Regions from separate parts of the Marinobacterium sp. MBR-111 genome, predicted to be linked through region 1. Evidence: predicted binding sites of a transcription regulator. Region 1 holds the regulator's gene; the other holds the start of a gene.
The links. Region 1 encodes sigma-54, which starts transcription at its own class of promoters, with help from an activator protein. Its sites were predicted from a motif close to TGGCACNNNNNTTGCTNT; they were not measured.

Region 1 (7,146 bases):
GTTGAACTGCACCGTGCAGCTGACGGCAGCATTGACCGCATTATCTCCACCGGCAAGCCGGCCAGATTTCAGCAGCAGCCATCTGCCGATCAGCCCCTGACCAAGGCCTACGGTGAAAGGATGGAGTACCGGGTCAAGCAACAAGAGGTTACCATCACCGAAAATGCACGCGTCGATCAGTCCAAGGATACCTTCACCGGAGAGCGGATCGTTTACAATATGGCGCGTGCGGTGGTGAACGCTTTCGGCAGCGACCGCGAGGGCGGCGAACGGGTCAAAATGGTGATTCAGCCCAAGCCGACGGGGACCAACTGATGGCGACACTGGAAGCCTTGCACCTTGCCAAAAGCTACAAGGGGCGCCAGGTGGTACAGGATGTATCCCTGCAGATGGAAACGGGCCAGATCGTTGGTCTGCTGGGACCCAACGGTGCCGGCAAGACCACCTGCTTTTATATGATCGTGGGGCTTATCCACGCCGACCGGGGACAAATCCGACTGCACCAGGACGACGTTACCCGCCTGCCCATGCATGAGCGCGCTCGCCGCGGTATCGGCTATCTGCCTCAGGAAGCTTCGGTGTTTCGGAAGCTGAGCGTACATGACAACCTGATGGCCATTCTGGAAACTCGCAAGGAGCTGAACACCTCGGATCGTAAGGCATTGCTGGAGCAGCTGCTGGAAGAGTTCCACATTACTCACCTGCGCAATAGTCTGGGTATGGCCCTGTCTGGCGGAGAGCGTCGACGTGTTGAAATCGCACGGGCCTTGGCAACCGAGCCTGACTTTATCCTGCTGGACGAACCCTTTGCCGGCGTTGATCCAATCTCGGTCAGCGATATCAAACAAACCATTCGCCACCTACAGTCTCGCGGCATTGGCATTCTGATCACCGATCATAACGTGCGCGAGACACTCGACATCTGCGAACGAGCATATATCGTAAGTGAAGGGGGGATACTCGCACAGGGCACACCGGCCGAGATCCTGGCTAACGAACAGGTTCGCCGTGCCTATCTGGGCGAGCAGTTTTCCCTTTGATCCTGAGTCGTCAATCATGTACATCCACTCCGTCCACCTGGCAGCTCTGATATGAAGCAATCGTTACAACTCAAGATCGGCCAGCATCTGACGATGACACCCCAGTTGCAACAAGCAATACGTCTGCTGCAACTGTCAACGCTGGACCTGCAGCAGGAGATCCAGGAAGCCCTGGAGAGCAACCCACTGCTGGAAGTCGAGGAGGAACTGGACAGCGCCGAAGAGACCCAGACTGAAGCCCGTGATGATCGTCACGACGCCTCTGCCGACAGCCTCTCTAACGACACCGCTGACGAGGACAGCTGGGACGAAAACGCACTGGAAGAGCGCTGGAATGATGAAATCCCTCGTGAGCTGTCCACCGACAGCAACTGGGATGATACCTTCCAGCACCAGAGTACACCCGGTCCTGCCCGTGATGATGACTGGGAACCCGGTGATAACGATTCGGCCGAAGACAGCCTTCAGGATCACCTGCTGTGGCAGCTCAACCTGACCCCCATGAGTGACCCTGACCGTATGGTCGCCATGGCCCTTATCGATGCTGTCGATCCGGATGGCTATCTACGCACGGACGTAGATGAAGTTCTGGAACACTTCACCCGGAGCGAACCCCAGCTGTTTGCAGATGCCGAGCCTGAAGAGATTGAAACGGTACTGCACCGCCTGCAACAGTTTGACCCGCCCGGTGTCTGCGCACGAGACCTGAGCGAATGTCTGCAGATACAGCTGCGCCAGCTGCCTGAAAACACTCCGATGCTGAAAGAGGCATTACGCCTGGTACGCGATCACCTGGGTCTGCTCGGCAATCATGACTATCGTACCTTGATGCGCCGCATGCGCCTGAAGGAAGAGGCCCTGCAACAGATCATCAGTCTGATCCAGTCGCTTAATCCAAAACCGGGCACCAGCATCAGCAGTGAACAGTCAGAGTACGTTATACCCGACGTCGTGGTGCGCAAGGTGCGGGGGCAGTGGAATGTAAGCCTCAACTCAGAGGCATCCCCCAAGCTGCGTATCAATACCGACTATGCTGATCTTATAAGACGGGCCGACAACAGCGCTGACAACACCTATCTGAAAAACCATCTACAGGAAGCGCGCTGGTTTCTGAAGAGCCTGCTGAGTCGCAACGAAACCCTGCTCAAGGTCGCCACCGAGATCGTGGCCCGCCAGATCGATTTTTTCGAGGAAGGTGAAGAGGGTATGAAGCCGATGGTTCTGCATGACATCGCTGAAGCCGTAGAGATGCACGAATCAACCATTTCCCGTGTCACTACCCAGAAATACATGCATACGCCCCGAGGCATCTTCGAGCTGAAGTATTTTTTCTCCAGCCATGTGAGCACGTCAGACGGAGGCGCTGCCTCCTCTACCGCCATTCGTGCCTTGATCAAGAAGCTGATCAGCGCGGAGAATACCGCAAAACCACTCAGTGATAACAAGATAGCCGACCTGCTGAAAGAGCAAGGATTTAACGTAGCCAGACGCACAGTGGCAAAATATCGTGAAGCGATGAACATTCCGCCTTCTAATGAGCGCAAGCGTCTGGTTTAATGAGACTACAGGCACGCCGGAAGAACGTGCTTTATGACGAGGAGAAAACCTATGCAGATCAACATCACTGGCCATCACGTCGAACTGACTGACGCCCTGAACGAATATGTACGTACCAAGTTCGACCGACTGGAACGCCACTTCGATAACATCACCAATGTACAGGTCACCCTCAGTGTCGAGAAGCTGCGCCAGAAGGCCGAAGCCGATATCCACCTGGCCGGCGGTGAAGTATTCGCAGCGCATGAGCATGATGACATGTATGCTGCAATTGATGGCATGGTGGACAAGCTTGACCGCCAGATCATCAAGCACAAAGAAAAACTCAAATCCCACAAATAACCGGTAGCAGCACGTCACGACATGCAACTATCAGAACTGCTGACCTCATCCCGTACACTCTGCCACGTCGATGTGGTCAGCAAAAAGCGAGCGCTTGAGCTCGCCAGCCAGACTATCGCCGAGCAGCTGGACGGCATGGCCGCTGAAGATATCTTCAGCGGCCTGATCAACCGAGAACGCCTTGGCAGCACCGGTATCGGTGAAGGCGTTGCCATTCCTCATTGCAGAATTCCAGGTGTTACAACAGCCATCGGATTACTGATGACGCTGTCCAGCCCGATTGACTTCGATGCCATCGACAACCGTCCAGTCGACCTGATCTGCTTCCTGCTGGTTCCCGAAGACGGCGCTGAAGAGCACCTGCAGACACTGGCAGGGTTGGCAGAGCTGTTCAACGACTCCAGCACCCGTGAATCACTGCGCAGCTGCGAAGATTCCTCAAGCCTGCTGGATCGCGTCCAAACTCTCTGCAGAGGCGCCTGACATGCGACTGGTCGTCATCAGCGGCCGCTCCGGCTCAGGCAAAAGCACCGCCCTGCAGGCACTGGAAGATGTCGGTTTCTACTGCATCGACAACCTGCCGGCCCTGCTTCTGCCCGAGCTGATCCGACTGATGCTGGCTGAGGAAAACCCTAATCGAGAAATTGCCGTCAGCATTGATGCTCGCAACCTTCTGAGCAACCTGAAACAGTTCCCCAGTGTGATGTGCACTCTGCGTGAACAGTCCAAGCTGAGCACCGAAACCCTGTTTCTTGATGCTGGTGAAGCTACTCTGCTGCGACGCTATAACGCAACCCGGCGGCGTCACCCACTCACCGATAAACAACAGAGCCTGCAGCAAGCAATTCGAACCGAACGCAGCCTGCTCGAGCCCATCGCCAATCTCGCTGATCTGCGCATCGATACTACGCGGCTATCACTTTATGAGCTGCGTGACGAAGTCAAACTGCGTGTTGCCGGGCGCAGTGAACAGGTTCTGTCACTGCAGTTTGAGTCATTTGGCTTCAAGCATGGCGTACCGCTCGATGCCGATTTCACCTTCGATGTACGGGCCTTGCCCAATCCCTACTGGGTCCCTGAATTGCGCCGTCATACCGGCCTCGACACCGAGGTGATCGAGTTTCTGCGCCAGTCGCCCGAGGTCACCGAGATGGTGAACGACATACAGGCCTTCGTAAGCAAGTGGCTGCCTCAGTTCCAGGCCAATAACCGCAGCTACATCACAATCGGAATTGGCTGCACCGGAGGCCAACACCGCTCGGTCTATATTGCCGAGCAACTGGCTGGTTATTTCCGCGGGCATATGGATAATGTGCAGGTGCTACACCGAGAACTGAGTCAGCCTGCCGCAGGACCACACCATGATTGAAACGCGACTGACCATTATCAACAAGCTGGGCCTGCACGCCCGCGCCGCTGCCAAGCTGGTCACGCTGGCCAATCAGTTCAATGCCAACATCCGCATCAACAAGGATGGCCGCGAAGTGGATGGCAAGAGCATCATGTCCGTGATGATGCTGGCCGCCAGCAAAGGTACTGAAATCGCGCTTGTCGCTGAAGGGGATGATGCCCCTGAGGCGCTTGATGCCATCACCGCATTGATCAACAATCGCTTTGACGAGCCCGAATAAGATCGCGCTCCCCCTTTCTCCGGACAAGCGCCCACCTCCGATCGAGATCCGCCATGAGTCAGCAGGAAACCAAATCCAACCTGGAAGCATTGAGCGCCGCGCTTGAGGTCGGTGAACTGCAGCAATTGAGGTTCATGCTCAACAAGGGGCTAAAGCCGGTTGAAGTGGCGCACCTGCTGGAAAAGACACCTCCTCGCGAGCGCCAGATTCTGTGGAACCTGCTCAACCAGGAGCTGGAAGGTGAGGTATTGCAGTACCTGGGGGACGATGCCCAGACCGAAATCCTGAGCCGCATGGAGGCTTCAGAAGTACTCGCCATTACCGAGTCGCTGGAAACGGACGACATGGCTGACATCCTGCAGCAGCTGCCCGAACGGGTCATGAAGGAGCTGCTGCAGATCATGGACCAGCAGAATCGTGAGCGGGTCGAGGAAGTACTGGCGTACCCGGAGGATACCGCCGGCGGTCTGATGAACACGGATACAGTGACTATCAGACCCGACATCAATGTGGAAACGGTACTGCGCTATTTGCGCCGCCACAAAGATATCCCGGAAATGACTGACACCCTGTTCGTTGTGAGCCGCAAGGACTCCTACATTGGTGTACTGCCACTGACCCGCTTGCTCACGGCAGATCCCGGCGTACTGGTGCGTGAAATCATGCAAACCGATGTAGAGCCGATTCCGGCCGACATGCCGGATGAAAGCGTCGCCCGCCTGTTCGAACAACTGGACCTGATCTCGGCCCCAGTAGTCAATGAAGAGGGCCGCCTGCTGGGCCGTATCACCATTGATGACGTAGTCGATGTCATCCGCGAAGATGCTGATCACTCACTGATGAGCATGGCCGGCCTTGATGACGACGAAGATACCTTTGCGCCGATCATGAAAACCACCCGCCGGCGTGCAGTCTGGCTTGGTATCAACCTGATAACCGCCTTTGCGGCATCCGCGGTCATCGGTCTTTTTGAGGCCACGATTGATAAAGTTGTCGCGCTGGCCGTACTGATGCCGATTGTTGCCTCTATGGGGGGCATCGCCGGCAGCCAGACACTGACACTGGTGATCCGCGGTCAGGCCCTGGGGCATATCGAGCGCTCCAATATCGGCTGGCTGTTCAACCGAGAGCTGGTGGTAGGGCTGTTGAACGGGATGCTTTGGGCATTGGTCGTTGCCGTAGTGGCTGTACTCTGGTTTCAGGACATGACGGTTGGTATCGTGATCGCCATGGCATTGGTAATCAACCTGATTGCCGGCGCCATGGCCGGCACCCTGCTGCCAACGATATTAAAATCAATGGGTATAGACCCTGCGCTGGCCGGAGGCGTCCTGCTGACAACCATCACTGACGTGGTGGGCTTTTTCGCCTTTCTGGGACTGGCGACCCTGTTTTTTGCCTGATGGAAACTGTTATGAGCGATTTTGACCACCTGCAGCATGATGACGAAGAACAGCTGCCGCCAAGCAAGTCCCAGCTCAAACGTGATGCAGATGAGCTACAGAATTTGGGTCAGCGGATGACTGAACTGCGCCCGGACCAGCGAGAGAAACTGCCGATTGATGACCGCCTGCGTGCCGCACTGGATGAATACAGTCGCATAAAGGCCAATGGAGCCAAGCGACGCCACCTGCAATTCATTGGCAAACTGATGCGTACAGCGGACGCGGACGCAATCCGCGAAGTGGTTGACCGCTTCGACTCCGCTACGGCAGCCCACAACCAGCTGTTTCATGAGCTGGAGCGCTGGCGTGAACGCTTGATCAGCGAAGACAACGAAACGCTGCAAAGTTTTATCGCTGCCCACCCGGGAGCGGATATTCAACACTTGCGCCAGCTGGTACGCAATGCCAAGCGCGAACGCCAGCTGGAGAAGCCTCCCGTGAATGCGCGCAAACTGTTCAAGTATATTCGCGAGCTAAACGAAGTCTGACAGACTCAGTCACCGGAGCCAGTCAATAGCTCGAGCTCCGGATTTTCCCAGCTACCACTGAGTCGATAGCGCAGTGTCGAGAAGCGCTCCAGCCGATCGCCAATCAATTTATCGATCACGAATACAGCACCGGCTACTTGGGGCGCTCCAAGCAATACTGCTGCCAACGGCACATTACTGCTGATTGGCAAGGCCACCTCGACCTCCTTGTCCAGAGTACCTTCGGCCAGATTCACCTGCCCCTGAATACTCATATTGGCAGACGGACCCGCCATGACCAGAGGCTCAACGGTGGCAGCAACCCCCTGCTGCAGCCGGTAATGTCCATCCAGACGATCAAAGCTGACCCCTTTCTTCAACAGATCGCTGAAATCGAGTCGAAGTCGACGCGCCAGTGAGTTGAAGTTCAGTATCCCGAAAACCCGCAGCAGATTGGTGCTTTCAGCCGTTTCTATCAGACGCCCCTCTCGGGTCGAGAACTGCAGCTCGCCATTCAGGCGATCCAGTTTTACGTCCCAGGGTGCACCTTTCCAGTTGAGCTGCAACAATGATTCCACCTGGCTTGTTTCAAGTATACGACCATAGTGCCAGCGCTCAAGCAGCGCACCGATATCATCCCCCACCAGCCTTAGCGTCAGCTCAG
Region 2 (7,146 bases), on a different contig from region 1:
GGCAATACGTAGGGAGCTGCCACAATCAGACCGATCATGGCAGGGCTGACCTGCAGTTCCAACGCCATGAAAGGCACCGTCAGCAACAGCATGGTGTTGGCCAGCATGGCAAGTGACAGGGCAAGACTCACGACGACGAGATCACGGTAAGCTTCTGGGTAGGCTATCTCGTCTCTGGGCGTTTCAGGCGTATCCGACACGATGCAATGTCCAAAAAACTCTCGATTCTACACCAGCCTGCTTGCTGGTGAAGCATCGGGGCTCAGTTGCCAGCCGAGCAGCTTTCCCCATACAACCGCATGAATTCGCTCGCCGGCATGGGCCGATAAAACAGAAAACCCTGCCCGGTCTTGCATCCTATATCCTGCAGCAATCGGGCCTGTTCATCGGTTTCAATCCCCTCGGCTACCACTCCGAACTCCAGCTCAGAGAGCAGCTGAATTATGCCTTTAAGCAAGGTAGCCGCACGTGCATCGGTACACAGGTCCGCTACAAAACTGCGGTCGATTTTCACCACATCCAGAGGCAGGCGCCTCAGGTAGGTCAAGCTGGAATAGCCGGTCCCGAAGTCATCCAGCGCCAGGCTGAAGCCGGCAGCACGCAAACTGGCAAGCTGTCGCAACACATCGTCCGCCAGGTTGATAAATGCGGTCTCGGTCACTTCCAGTTCCAACTGTTGCGCTTCCAAACCATATAGTGCGATGGTGTGCAGACACCAATCAACCAGATCCGGCTCCTGCAGCTGCCGTGCCGACAGGTTGACACTCAGTCTTGGCAAGACGGGCAGCAGAGTCTGCCATTGCTGCAGCAAAGCACAGCTTTGACTGAACACCCAGCGGTCCAGCGCCACAATCAGACGGCTTTCTTCGGCTAGTGGAATAAACTCGCCCGGCGAGATCATTCCTTTTTCAGGATGTTGCCAACGCAACAGAACCTCTGCTCCCACCAGCGCACGGTCGATGATGTTAACCTTCGGCTGCAGGTAGAGTTCAAGCCCCAGACCGGTTTCATGCTGAATCGCCAGTCTCAGCTGTTGCTCCAGCATCAGCCGTTGACGTAATTCGTTACTCAGAGCCTCGTCGTAGAAACGATAACTGTCACGCCCGGCCTGCTTGGCCGCGATCAACGCTGTTTGGGCGCAGGCCAGCAGAGTATCGGCATCATCTCCATCTTTGGGAAAAACCGCCAGCCCTGCCGAAGGACTCAAGCGAATCGTCTCACCTTCAAGATATAACGGCACCTGCAACTGGCTGATACACTCATTGGCATAACGCGCCATTCCGGTCAGGTCATGGGTGTCATTGATGATAGCCACCAGCTCATCGCCGGTCAGACGAAAAAAACTGAGCCTGTCGCCCAAGTGTTGCTGCAGTCGTTCAGCCTGACGTTTGATCAGCTGGTCGCCGCCACGCATGCCAAAGCGATCATTGATCGGTGACAATTGACCAATATCGATGCACATCAAGGCAATCAAGGCTGAATTCGTAGAGGGTTTTCGGTTTCGTTTCAGCAGCTGGGCAAGCGTCTGCACCAATTTGTAGCGGTTACCCATCCCCGTGAGCGGATCAGTAAATGCAAGCTCCTCGATTTGCGCTTCTTTTGCACGCATTTCGGTAAGATCATGGAAGATGGAAACAAAATTGGTTACGACGCCGTTATCATTCTTCAGCGCACTGACCGACATCCACTGCAGATAGACTTCACCACTCTTGCGCCGGTTCCAGACCTCCCCCTGCCAACTGCCGTGGTGTCGCAGCGACGTGTTCATCGCATCATAGAAGGGCTGTTCGTGATGATTGGAGCGCAGCATTTTGGGTGTCTGCCCAATCACTTCTGATGCAGCATAACCGGTAATTTGGGTAAATGCCGGGTTAACCCGCTCGATCCGGGCGGCGGCATCCGTGACGATAATACCTTCAATAGTGCTATCCAGAATGCGTTCCGCCATTGCTTCCTGGGTTTGAAAGGCACGTTTCAAGCGCTGATCCTGGCCTATACCGGTCAGGCCGGTTACCTGACCATGCTCATCCAGATGAGGCAAAATGCGGAGGCTGACAGGCACTTCATGTCCCGCAAGGGTGCGGAAATTCACCACCCCGGCCCAGTAACCACATTCCAGTACCTGCGGAAAAATTTCGCGAGACAGCTGCTGCCAGGTACTTTCGGTATGAAAGTCGCTGACGTGCAGCGGCTGCACACTCAGGTCATGTTCCTGACCGATTCCCAGCAGCTCACGGCCGGAGCGGTTTATAAACTCGATCCGGTAATGCTTGTCGACACTGGCAATAAAATCGCCGGTCAGATCCAGAAACTGCTGTTGTCTATCCATCGCTCAATCCAGTTATGTCCCGTCAGGCACGGCCACGCAGCCAGCTAATCGATACACTGTCCCCATGGTAAAGAAGACACTACTTTAGTATCAAAAGCGAAGCAATAACCCTTTAGGTTGTGTCGAATTGTTCAAAATACATTTTTAACTGGATCACCTGCCCTCACGATTGCCAACGACTGCACACTCCTGGAGCTGAGTGCGTTTTATTGGTGCACAAATCAAGAGCACAACATTGTCATATCCATGTAACACATTGTAAATATTTGTATTTATCAACACTGGCACAGCTTTCGCTTTTACCGGATCAACAAGCGGCACTCAATGCCCGACTTGCTATTTCAAGAGACTGTAAGGGGAATATGATGAAAAAGCTGACCAAATCTCTGATCGCTGCCGGCCTGCTGACTGCATCCGCTGCCGCAAGCGCTGAACTGTCGGTCAACGTGGGCGCCATGAGTGACTACTGGTTCCGTGGCATTGATCAGACCTCCAACAACGCCAGCCTGATGGCTGGTGCTGACTATGACTTCGGTAATGGTTTCTACGTCGGCACCTGGGGTGCTCAGCTGGACGATGCTGAAATCGAATACGATCTGTACGGTGGCTACGCCGGTGAAATCGGCGACTTCACCTACGATGTAGGCTACGCTGGCTACTTCTACACTGTTGATGATGCATCCGATTACCATGAACTCATCCTGGGCGGCGGTTACAAATTTCTGAGTGCCCAGTTTGTCCTTGGCCGTGAAAATGTTGACGGCGCAGGTGATGACGCCGACTACACCTTCTTCAGCCTGACAGGTGAATACGAAGGCGCCTACCTGACCTATGGTGTATTCGGTGAAGACTATGACGGAGACTACGTTGAAGCCGGTTACGGTACAACTATTCAGGGCCTGGACATGAGCCTGGCATTCATCAAACAGTTGGACACTGAACTCGACGGCGATGGCGAGAAAGACTCCGAATTTGTCTTCACCATCAGCAAGACCTTCGATCTCTGATCAGACATCTCCTCTGCGTTACTGAACATACTAAGGTTGTCTTGGGGCCCTGCGGGGCCTCTTTTTTTCAACTGCCGTCGGGTTTCAGATCAGTACCCGCTTCCGTTATCATGCCCACCTGTATCACTGTTTTGGAGCCTAAATGGCGACCTACGCAATTGGTGATCTGCAGGGCTGTTATAACGAATTGATGCAGCTTCTTGAGCAGATCAACTTCAACGACCAGGATCAACTCTGGTTTACTGGCGACCTGGTCAACCGTGGCCCCGGTTCACTGCAATGCCTGCGCTTTGTCAAAAGTCTGGGAGATCGCGCTGTCTGTGTACTGGGCAACCACGACCTGCACCTGCTGGCCCTGCACAATGGCAACGGAAAGAAAGCAAACTCCACACTGGAACCGATTCTGACCGCACCCGACCGGGATGAGCTGATGCACTGGCTGCAGCATCGCCCCCTGCTGCATGATGACAAGTCGCTGGGCTACGTCATGACCCACGCCGGCATACCTCATATCTGGAGTCTGAAAACTGCCCGCAATCTGGCTGCCGAGCTTGAAGCTGTGCTCCAAAGCGACAGGGCCGAACGTTTTTTTGCCAATATGTACGGCAACCAGCCTGATCTTTGGCAGGACGACCTCAAGGGACCCGCGCGTTTGCGCTGTATCACCAATTATTTGACCCGAATGCGCTTCATCACGACCGAAGGGCGGCTGGAATTCAGTGCCAGCGGCCGCCCTGAAGAGGCGCCCAACGGTTTTCGCCCCTGGTTTGAACTGCCGCCGGCCAAACCACTCAAACGCATACAACTGTACGGCCACTGGGCTGCACTGGGGCATCATCGCAATGAGCGCAGCATCTCGCTCGATACCGGCTGCGTATGGGGTAACGCCCTAAGCGCACTGCGCCTGGATGATGGCCAGCTGTTCAGCCAACCCTGCACTGACCACCCAACACCCGGAGACTGACACGTGAGTGAGTACCGCTGTATCAACATCACCGAAGCCTGTGACCTGATCGACCAGGGTGCACAGGTAGTCGATATCCGCGATGAAACCAGCTTCAACGAGCTTCACATCCGCGATGCAACCAACCTCAGCAACCACAACCTGCCGGAGTACCTTGCACAGGCAGACTTTGACCAGCCCTTGATTGTCTGCTGCTACCACGGCATCAGCAGTCAGTCGGCAGCCGCCTATCTGGCACATCAAGGGTTTGAACAGGTCTGTAGCCTGGACGGTGGTTTTGAAGCCTGGCGCGCACAGTGCCCGGACCGTTGCAGCCGCTGATGCAGATCTATCTGGTCGGCGGCGCAGTCAGGGATCGACTGTTGGGGCTTGAGGTCAAGGACAGAGACTGGGTGGTGGTCGGTGCCACCCCTGACGAGATGCTGGGTCGGGGTTTTAAACCGGTCGGACGTGATTTTCCTGTGTTTTTGCATCCGGATACCGGTGAGGAATACGCTCTGGCCCGTACCGAACGCAAAAGCGGCAAGGGGTATACCGGCTTCCAGTTCCATACCAGCCCGGATGTTACACTCGAAGAAGACCTGCGCCGCCGCGACCTGACCGTCAACGCCATCGCGGAAGCGGAAGACGGCACGCTGCACGACCCCTGGCACGGTCAGGATGACATCAAGACGCGGATGCTGCGCCACGTTTCACCGGCCTTCAGTGAAGACCCGCTGCGAGTACTGCGAGTGGCGCGCTTCTATGCCCGCTTCGCCGATCTTGGCTTTCAGGTTGCTGACGAAACGCTGGCACTGATGCGCGAACTCAGCGCCGGGGATGAGCTTGCCCACCTGACGCCAGAGCGTGTCTGGCAAGAGACAGAGCGCGCGCTGGCCACTTCCAGTCCAGCGCATTACTTCGCCCTGCTGCAAAAAACGGGGGCGCTGGGCAGCCTCTTCCCCCAACTGGAAGGGCTGGACACAAATCGATTGGCTCAGTGTCTGTCTGGCATTGCCGATACCGACGCACGACCAGCCATGGCGCTGGCTCTGCTGCTGTATCAGACCACCGAGTCGATACTGCCAGAACAGGCCTGCGACATTATCGGCAATTTTTGCAGCCAGCACCGCGTACCCAATCGGATGCGCGACCTGGCATTGAAACTGCGCCAGGGTGTAAACGGTCTGTATCAGTTTGACCGGCTTGACGGCAACGCACGGCTACAGCTGCTGAAACAACTGGACCTGATCAGGCGCCCGGCTCTCATGCCTACGCTTCTACAGCTGGTCCGTCATGTCCACGTCATACCGGTAACGCGGGAAGCCGCTCTGCAGCGGCTGCTGATGCAGTTGTCTGAAGTGGATACCCGCACGCTGATTGAGCAGGGCTTCAGCGGCAAGGCTCTGGGAGAGGAGCTGGCCCGACAGCAGGCCGAAATCTGCGCCCGGTACAAGGAGTAAAATGCCATGAGCACACGTCCGCTGGCACTGGTCACCGGTGCCGCACTCAGGATCGGCGCTACCATCTGTGAACGTCTGCATGATGCAGGCTACGATCTGTTACTGCATTACCGCCATTCGGCCGAAGCTGCTACCGCACTGTCCGAACAGCTCAATCAACGCCGCGGCGACAGCTGTCGACTATTGCAGTGCGACCTGGCCAATCTCGATGAGCTGCAAGGAATGATCGACGTACTCGGCGCCGAGACCCGTTTGGATCTGCTGGTCAACAATGCCTCCAGCTTTTACCCCACCCCGGTGGATCAGGCGACCCAGCACGACTGGGATCAGCTGATCAACAGCAACCTCCGCGCACCCTTTTTCCTGAGCACTGCGCTGGCCCCGCAGCTGAAACACAACAGTGGCTGTATCATTAATCTGGTGGATATACATGCCGAGCGCGGCTTGAATGGTTACCCCATCTACTCCATCGCCAAGGCAGGCCTGAAGATGATGACTCATTCCATGGCAAAGGAGCTGGCCCCTGACGTGCGAGTCAACGGTATCGCTCCAGGGCCCATTCTGTGGCCTGAAGCTGAAGCGGCATTGAGTGAGGCGGCACGGGAGCAGGTACTCGCCAAAACACTGTTACGCCGCACCGGTTCACCCGAAGACATCGCTCAGGCCGTGCTCTACCTCGCTCAGGCCGGTTATGTTACCGGACAGGTATTGGCCGTGGACGGCGGGCGCTCACTCTACAGCTGAATCTGTCCGCGAAATGGCTCGCCCATGCCAGCTGAAATTGATCGGCCACAGCTTCTGCTCCCGATCATAGGCCTGCCAGAGTTCAGCATAGGGACGCTGGAGCACCGGGTGCAAGTCATCCGGTGCAATTTCGGCCAACGGCAGCAGCACAAAGGCGTTATTGAGAATTTCGTCACGCGGCAGCTGCACCCCGGCCACCGGCTCAGTCAATTTATCGTAGGTCAGGATATCAATATCGAGCGTACGGCCACTGAAGCGGGGACCACTGCGCTCGCGGCCATTATCATCTTCAATCCGTTTGAGGCTGGCCGAGAGCGCGGCCACATCCAGATCGGTTTCAATCCCGACCACCAGGTTATAGAAGTTATCGCCCTTGAAGCCTACCGCTTCACTTTCATACACCGACGAAATCTGCAAATGCCCAAACCGGCGGCTCAGTGCATCAAGCGCAGCGCGAATATAGTGCTCACGCTCGATGTTGCTGCCCAGACTGAGGTAAACCCGGTGCATCAGCCCCGCTCTCCTCGCTCGATGATCACCCCCACATCACGTGCACCACGTACGGCGCCAGGCTTGCTCAAGCGCAGCCGCAGCCAGGGTACGTTAAACTCTTCCTGCACAATCTGAGCGATCTCTTCGGCCATGGTCTCGACCAGCAGG

Region 2: ABIE61_RS11905 (TorF family putative porin) is a predicted target of sigma-54. The motif match lies at 2,612-2,629, and genes of this name have one in related genera.

The regions. Positions count from the first base shown of each region.
Region 1 covers NZ_JBEPQA010000013.1:33,546-40,691, reverse strand. Annotated here, with positions in the region: gene lptA (lipopolysaccharide transport periplasmic protein LptA) at 1-315, shown strand, start outside; gene lptB (LPS export ABC transporter ATP-binding protein) at 315-1,040, shown strand; gene ABIE61_RS10640 (RNA polymerase factor sigma-54) at 1,092-2,597, shown strand; gene hpf (ribosome hibernation promoting factor) at 2,649-2,939, shown strand; gene ABIE61_RS10630 (PTS sugar transporter subunit IIA) at 2,961-3,422, shown strand; gene rapZ (RNase adapter RapZ) at 3,424-4,308, shown strand; gene ABIE61_RS10620 (HPr family phosphocarrier protein) at 4,301-4,570, shown strand; gene mgtE (magnesium transporter) at 4,624-5,973, shown strand; gene yjgA (ribosome biogenesis factor YjgA) at 5,985-6,503, shown strand; gene ABIE61_RS10605 (YhdP family phospholipid transporter) at 6,509-7,146, opposite strand, start outside.
Region 2 covers NZ_JBEPQA010000016.1:18,820-25,965, forward strand. Annotated here, with positions in the region: gene ABIE61_RS11895 (MFS transporter) at 1-200, opposite strand, end outside; gene ABIE61_RS11900 (putative bifunctional diguanylate cyclase/phosphodiesterase) at 263-2,329, opposite strand; gene ABIE61_RS11905 (TorF family putative porin) at 2,695-3,336, shown strand; gene ABIE61_RS11910 (symmetrical bis(5'-nucleosyl)-tetraphosphatase) at 3,479-4,300, shown strand; gene glpE (thiosulfate sulfurtransferase GlpE) at 4,304-4,621, shown strand; gene ABIE61_RS11920 (tRNA nucleotidyltransferase/poly(A) polymerase-related protein) at 4,621-5,742, shown strand; gene ABIE61_RS11925 (pteridine reductase) at 5,749-6,486, shown strand; gene folK (2-amino-4-hydroxy-6-hydroxymethyldihydropteridine diphosphokinase) at 6,472-6,996, opposite strand; gene folB (dihydroneopterin aldolase) at 6,996-7,146, opposite strand, start outside.